DNA from 2 places in the Paenibacillus sp. FSL H7-0918 genome. Region 2 is predicted to be linked to the other one. Evidence: riboswitches for the same ligand, from Rfam matches in the RefSeq annotation. Region 2 holds a riboswitch; the other holds the start of a gene.

Region 1 (3,626 bases), on a different contig from region 2:
AATCAATGACGAAACCTTCATCCGAGTGGCCTTCCGCGGCCATAGGTTTGCCCTTAAGCACTACTTCGAGCTTATAAGTATGTCCGTGCAGGTTGCTGCATTTCCCTTTGTGTCCCACTAACTGGTGTGCCGCATCGAACGTAAATATTTTGCAGACTGAAACCTCGTTAAGCATTAAGAACCGGCCTCCATTCTCTCCGCCTCATATTGCTCAAGACCACGCTGACGCAATAGACAGGCTGGACAAGTACCGCAGCCACTGCCAATAATACCGTTGTAACAGGTCAGTGTGTGTTCGCGAACATAATCAAAATACCCCAGTTCATCGGCCATTTTCCACGTTTCTTTTTTATCCAGCCACATTAGGGGAGTGTGGATCGCAAACTCATAGTCCATAGATAAGTTCAGCGTAACATTCAATGATTTCACAAAAACATCACGGCAGTCCGGATAACCGCTAAAGTCCGTTTGGCAAACCCCAGTGACGATATGGGAGTACCCCAGTTGTTTAGCTAATATTGCGGCAAAAGATAAAAACAACAAATTCCGTCCATCGACGAAAGTACTTGGAAGCTCATCCCCTTCACCAGCCACGATATCTATATCCTGACGGGTAAGTGCATTGGGTGCCAGCTGATTGAGCAGCCCCAGATCAAGAATATGCTGTTTTACATTAAACTTAGCTGCTATCTCTGTTGCAACTTCGATTTCAGCCGCATGACGTTGATTATAGTTGAAAGTAACTACCTGCACTTCCTCATAATGCTGCAATGCCCAAACCAGGCAAGTGGTGCTATCTTGTCCGCCGCTGAATACGACGAGTGCTTTTTTGTTCATATGAATCTCTCCTTATCACAAGTTGGAATTTAGCGGTTGTCCACTTTTTCTGGATAGAGGTCGTGATTGATTAAGCGGTGTTCCGCCATCGCCTCATACTTCGTACCCGGTCTTCCATAGTTGCAATAAGGATCAATTGAAATGCCTCCGCGCGGAGTGAACTTACCCCATACCTCAATGTAACGCGGATCCATCAGAGAGATCAGATCATTCATAATAATGTTGACACAGTCCTCATGAAAATCACCATGGTTGCGGAAGCTAAACAGATACAGCTTTAATGATTTGGACTCCACCATTTTTTGTTCAGGAATATACGAAATATACAGCGTGGCAAAATCCGGCTGACCCGTTACAGGACACAAGCTAGTGAACTCAGGGCAGTTGAATTTAACAAAATAATCACGCCCGGGATGTTTGTTATCAAACACCTCCAGAATGTCTGGATCATAACCAAACTTGTACTGTGTTCCCTGATTACCAAGCAAAGTAACTTCTTGCATTTCCTCTTTCAATCTTCCTTCTGACACGACAAAAAACCCCTCTCTTTTCCTTCGGCCTTGGCCGGTAATGGAAAGAAGAACGAGATTTCGAAAACTTGGCTCCACTAAGAAGAAACGGAAGCAACATCCGGATAAAGGACAGCAACCGCTTGTACTGTTTAATATATTCTTAGTTTTTTATAGAGGGAGTTCGCGAACCTCTCCTGCACAACTTAGCGCAGACTTCTTCTTAAAGCATAAAGCATATTGCGTCTTGAACTATACCATGGGTAGTCTGCTCCTGACAAGTTCTACTCTTTACTGTTACCTTATACAGATCAGCAAATAACTCCAATTTACCGCGGATAGATCTGCGTATGTAGAGTTTATGAAGTTCAAAACAATGCCAATTTGTTCGTGAATTTCTTTTTAATCACATGAACTATTCATATGGTTAATTAAGATGTGGCAAAAAAAAGGATTCAAATCCTAAGAAAGGGGTAACTTATTCATAATAATCTTCGAGCTAAGGGTGGGAGCATTTTATGGAACAAAGTATACAGCAGCTTATGGATTGGCTTAACAATCATTTGAATGAAACAATCGCTATTGAAAAGAAAGAACTTCGTGATCTGGATAAAGTTCATTTCAATTTAGAGGCCGTAGATTTCCGCAGTGCAGACGACGTAATTGATGAATATCTTGGAAGTGCACTGATATTAAGAGGTTTCGGCAGCACACTTAACGCCGATGGTGAACTGGTATCCCTGCCACAATCCACTTATGATTTAGCTGTTGAAGGTCTTCAAATCGTAGACTTAGCCGACCGCAAGGCAGAAATAACTACGGACAGAGCTAATTACATCCTTTCAGTAGATTAAACGAACATGATTATGATAAGCAAAAAGAGCCCACAGCGATCTGCGGGCTCTTTTTGCTTATCATTTATTCTTCTCCAATGATCTCCACTTCAGTTTCCAGCTCTACACCGAATTTATCCTTCACAGTCGCTCTTACATGGTGGATTAGCCCGATGTAATCACTGGCTGTTGCATTATCTGCATTCACAATAAATCCCGCATGCTTCTTGGATACCTCAGCACCGCCGATTCTTGTACCCTGTAAGCCGCTCTCTTGAATTAACTGACCTGCAAAACGGCCTGGAGGCCGCTTAAACACACTCCCACAGGATGGATACTCAAGCGGTTGCTTCGATTCACGTAAATAAGTTAGTTCATCCATTTTTGCCTTGATCGTTAAAACATCACCGGAAGTCATAGCAAATTTGGCCTCAAGTACAATATACTCACCGCTTGCGAATACACTTTTTCTGTATCCCCATTGCAGCTCATCTCCTTGCAGAGTTACCAATTGCCCGTTCTTATTTATAGCTAGTGCACTATGCAGGACATCTTTGATCTCACCGCCATAAGCACCTGCGTTCATATAGAGCGCTCCACCAACTGTTCCTGGAATGCCACAGGCGAACTCAAGACCCGTAAGCTCCTTATCAAGCGCATATCTGGAAACATCAATTATTTTGGCACCACATTGCGCATATAAGAGATTGTCGCGAATTCCCATTTCGGTCAGTCCTGCCGTTTGCAGAACGATTCCACGTACACCTCCATCACGGATAATCACATTGGAGCCATTCCCAAGTACCGTAAGGGTTATCCCATTTTGTTCTGCATATGTAACGATCTTTTGAATTTCATCATAAGTAGCTGGTGCAGCCAAAATATCAGCTTTGCCGCCCATTTTAGTGTACACGTGATCTTTTAAATTCTCATGACTTTTCACTATTCCTGCAGTCATTAGCTGCTCTAGATCATCTTGAATTTTGTCAATATTCATGTTTTCATGCTCCTTTAACCATGTATAAATGATGGTCCTTGATCTATTTTAAAGAGTTATTATGAAATTGTAGGCAACCACAACTGTAACAACGAACAGGCTCCCTTGTCAATGACGGGAGCCTGTTCGTTGTATGTTTTTAGATGATAATTACACAGCTTTATAGGCAGCAAGCTCGTAAGGAAGACACAGTGGCACACCCGTACGTGGATCCGGAACGATATCCGCTTCAATTCCAAACACTTCCCGCAATACATCTGGTGTCATAACCTCAGTAGGTGAGCCTTCGCTAACCACAGTACCGGACTTAATCGCTACCATATGCTGCGCATAACGAGTAGCATGATTCAAATCATGCACGACCATGATAATGGTACGGCCTTCTTCCTCATTCAGCTTTTGCAAAAGTTGAAGAACTTCGAGCTGATGCGCCATATCTAGGAACGTTGT
Region 2 (3,626 bases):
ATCCTTGAAGGTCAGATTCTTTGCGGCTTCCGGCTCGGCAAAAATCATTGTCGGCTGGCACTGCTCTATAATAACCTGCAGTTCATTAGCACTCCATTTGGGATCTAAGGGAATGGGAACACAGCCCGCATAAATCGCCCCCAAAAAAACCTCAACAAATTCAATACGATTCGTAGACAAAATCGCGATTTTGTCATGCCTCAGACCCTTTTGCTGTAAGCCATTCGCGATTCTCCGCATCGTTTTTACTAATGTGGCATAGGTATGACTTGCTTGGTCATGGGTTAAGGCAATGCTGTCGGGCTGCTGTGCTGCATGACGCAGTATAGGAACTACTAGATTCATCCTGATCACACCTGTTCGTAATTTCTGTGACTACCGATTATATACATTCTCTTCAATCGGACTGCCCCGCAAGTCCAGCCCAAACTAAAGGATATGTGATAAGCGCCATCGCCGGCGCTCCTGTTAAACTAACCCGCTAGAATTGCTACGATAGCTTATTTTAGCTTTATATTATTTTTATGTACACATCTTTCATGTAACGATTAAGTCCATCTTACAACGAAAAAACAGCCAGCACGCATCGATTATGATCGGTACGCGCTGGCTGTATTGTTGTTTAGTCCTTCTTTTGAACGGATGATGTTGAACCCTCTTCAGCAAAAGTAAAGGTTCGGGCGATATATAAGATAGGTGTGCTTACTGCGGTTAGTAAGAACTTCGCTAGATAAGTCGTAAGCAAAATTTCAAGCCATACATTCCAGTCATACAAGCCCGCAAACGCAATGGTACAGAAAATAAGTGTATCCACAAAGGAGCTAATCATCGTACTACCGTTGGAACGAATCCACAGCTGACTTGAGGTGCTGTAATATTTACGAATCCAAGAGTACAACCGAACATCTAGGAACTGACTAATGAAGTAAGCAGTAAGACTACCCAAAGCTAGTCGAGGCATCAGCCCAAAAATCGTCTCCAAAGAAGACTGAGCGATATCGGTCTCCTGCGGCTTAAATACTAGTACCATCTGCATAATGACTGTAGTCATAAGCAAGGTGAAGAAACCAAACCAGACCGCTTTACGTGCTTCCGCTCTTCCGTACTTCTCATTAAGTAAATCGCTGGTCATATATAAAGTGACATACATCGTATTTCCGAGTGTCATCACAATATCAAATGGCATAGCAATCGTCTTAGCTACCTGAATGTTAGCAATTACAGTAGCAATACCTACCCAGGCGTACATTCCACTTTTCCCGAACAAGCGGTAACAGAGTAGAAAAAAAGCAAAATTGACAATAACAAATAAAACTCCCCACAGCAAATTAAACATATTACTGAAATTCCTCCTAGTTTTGTTTACGCGGGATGGTTACGAACCGCGGCTTACAATATTAAATTTTCGGAACAAAACATTAATACTCTATCACAATAGCGCTTAACAATCCATAAAAATAATATTTTTATATGAAATTGGTAGTTCCATTTCTTTTTTTTCGCCAATTATCTAAAATAGTCAGCAATAATTCATTTCTTTCAGAAAAAAATGCTCTATAGGACAAAACTTTCACTATTCATCCAGAGGTTAATTCTATAGAATAGTATCAAACACCTTATTCCCGATCCATTTAGTAGAAATATGACATAACTATGGAATATATCTCGGGTCGCCAATTTCCAGCAGTTGGCATGGAGTATCTAGTGAAGACCAAAAAAGAAATGACCTCACCGTCCATAAAAAAAGGAGAGAACGATATGTTTCGTATCAAGCATTCGATCAGTCGCAAATTTACGCGTTTATTATTTGTTGTTCTGTTGCTCACGTCTCTTTTGTTAAGCACCAGCTTCTATTTTATCTCTATCAGTATCTTCAACAGCTATGTTATGCCGCAGATTAACAAAATCCTTACTGCCGCTGCTCAGGACGTATATAAGAATCTCAACGTAATGCACGCCCAGCAAACCCTAAATAAGAACGATCAGTCTGCCACCAATCTCGAGTTCTATTTTCAGGAAAAGAGGAAACAACATGGAGTGGAAACCATTTTTCTGGTCAATCTGAAGGGAAAAGAAGCTGAGATTCTATCCGCAGATCACGATGCAAAATTGCAACGGGCAGAAAGTGTCACCGTATCCTCTGCAATGCAACAAGCCTCTAAAGGAAAAACTGGACTAAGCGATACATATAGCGACGCACATGGTATACATAAAACAGCTTATATCGGTATTCCCGGAAGTACGATGGTTATCGGTGTAAGCAGTGACGTAAGCTTCATTCAAGAAAAAACAGACAGTATTCTATGGACAAGTGCCGGAATCACACTTCTGACGTTGATCATCGGCCTAACTGGTGCATGGTTCATGAGTGTGCGTATAACACGTCCAATCTCAAAACTGGCAGCTTATAGTGCCCGGCTCGCAGAGGGAGATTTCACCGAAGAATTATCAGTTAAAGGAAATGACGAAGTTGCACAGTTGTCCGTAAGCTTCCAAGCGATGACCCAACGCCTGAAAGAAATGATTGGACATGTACTGGTAACCTCTAATACTGTCGTTGCGGATTCCAACTCTTTAAAAGAACGTGTTGAGGTTCTCAATGATATGGCGGAACACTCCAGCTCATCGGTAATAGAAATCGGCAAAGGTAGTACGACTATCGCTAGCAGTGCATCAGATAACTCGAGAGCAATGGAAGAAATCAATTTAGGCATTCAAAGTATTGCCTCAGCAGCGAATGAAGTCACGGAGCAAATCAGTGAGGCTTCCGCTGAAGCAAGTGGCGGTAATGAAATTGCTCAAAGCGCTGTGCTGCAAATGCGCCAGGTTGAACGTGCTTCCCTACAGTCGCTGGATCAATTACAAATCATGAATGAGCGTTCAGTAATGATCGGAGAAGTCGTTCACAGTATTACTGAAATTACGAAACAGATCCAAATGCTGTCGCTGAATGCTTCAATTGAAGCTGCACGCGCAGGAGAGCATGGACGCGGCTTTGCTGTTGTTGCGGGAGAAGTACGCAAGCTGTCTGAACAATCCCGTAACGCAAACGAACAGATCCGTGACTTCCTACTTGGGCTTCAAGAAGATATGAGTCGCTCCGTTACCGAGATGAACCACGTGAATTCTGAGGTTGCCTCTGGAGTCGGCAAAGTAGCAGAAGCAGGTGATGCCTTTAATCACCTCCTGATTCTTATCCAAAGCATCAATCACAGCATCCAATCCGTATCTGCGGCTACACAGCAAATCTCAGCAAGTACAGAAGAAGTCAGTGCTTCCGTCGAAGAAACTGCACAAATTACATCAAGATCGCAAGAAAGTGCGGACACACTCGCTGCTAACTCAGAGCGGCAGCGCGTCGAACTGGAAGGCCATGCAGAAACCGTTAAACATCTGTATGAGCAAGCCAAGAAACTCCAAGAAGCTGTGCAGCAATTTAAGATTTAACGCTTGTAAATTAAAACCCCCGTTCACACGAAAGTGTTGAACGGGGGTTTTTAGTTTGCGATGGCTCGCTTAGACTTGGGGGCATACGCTAGGCTTGCGCGAAGCTCTCGCTTAGAATCGGCGCTTCATGTGCTGCTGGCTTGCGCGATACTCTCGTTTAGACTCGGCACGCCATTTGC

The links. Region 2 has a riboswitch for preQ1 ahead of MHI15_RS16910 (queuosine precursor transporter). Riboswitches for the same ligand answer to the same signal wherever they lie in the genome.
Region 1: another riboswitch for preQ1. It lies ahead of queF (preQ(1) synthase); the one in region 2 lies ahead of MHI15_RS16910 (queuosine precursor transporter).

What each region holds. Positions count from the first base shown of each region.
Region 1 is NZ_JBBOWJ010000003.1:162,498-166,123, reverse strand. Features, by position in the region: gene MHI15_RS20670 (6-pyruvoyl trahydropterin synthase family protein) at 1-175, opposite strand, end outside; gene queC (7-cyano-7-deazaguanine synthase QueC) at 175-843, opposite strand; gene queF (preQ(1) synthase) at 867-1,340, opposite strand; PreQ1 riboswitch class I at 1,504-1,547, opposite strand; gene MHI15_RS20655 (hypothetical protein) at 1,865-2,200, shown strand; gene murB (UDP-N-acetylmuramate dehydrogenase) at 2,265-3,176, opposite strand; gene MHI15_RS20645 (ABC transporter ATP-binding protein) at 3,327-3,626, opposite strand, start outside.
Region 2 is NZ_JBBOWJ010000002.1:663,829-667,454, forward strand. Features, by position in the region: gene MHI15_RS16905 (AMP-binding protein) at 1-345, opposite strand, end outside; gene MHI15_RS16910 (queuosine precursor transporter) at 623-1,336, opposite strand; PreQ1 riboswitch class I at 1,347-1,392, opposite strand; gene MHI15_RS16915 (methyl-accepting chemotaxis protein) at 1,759-3,447, shown strand.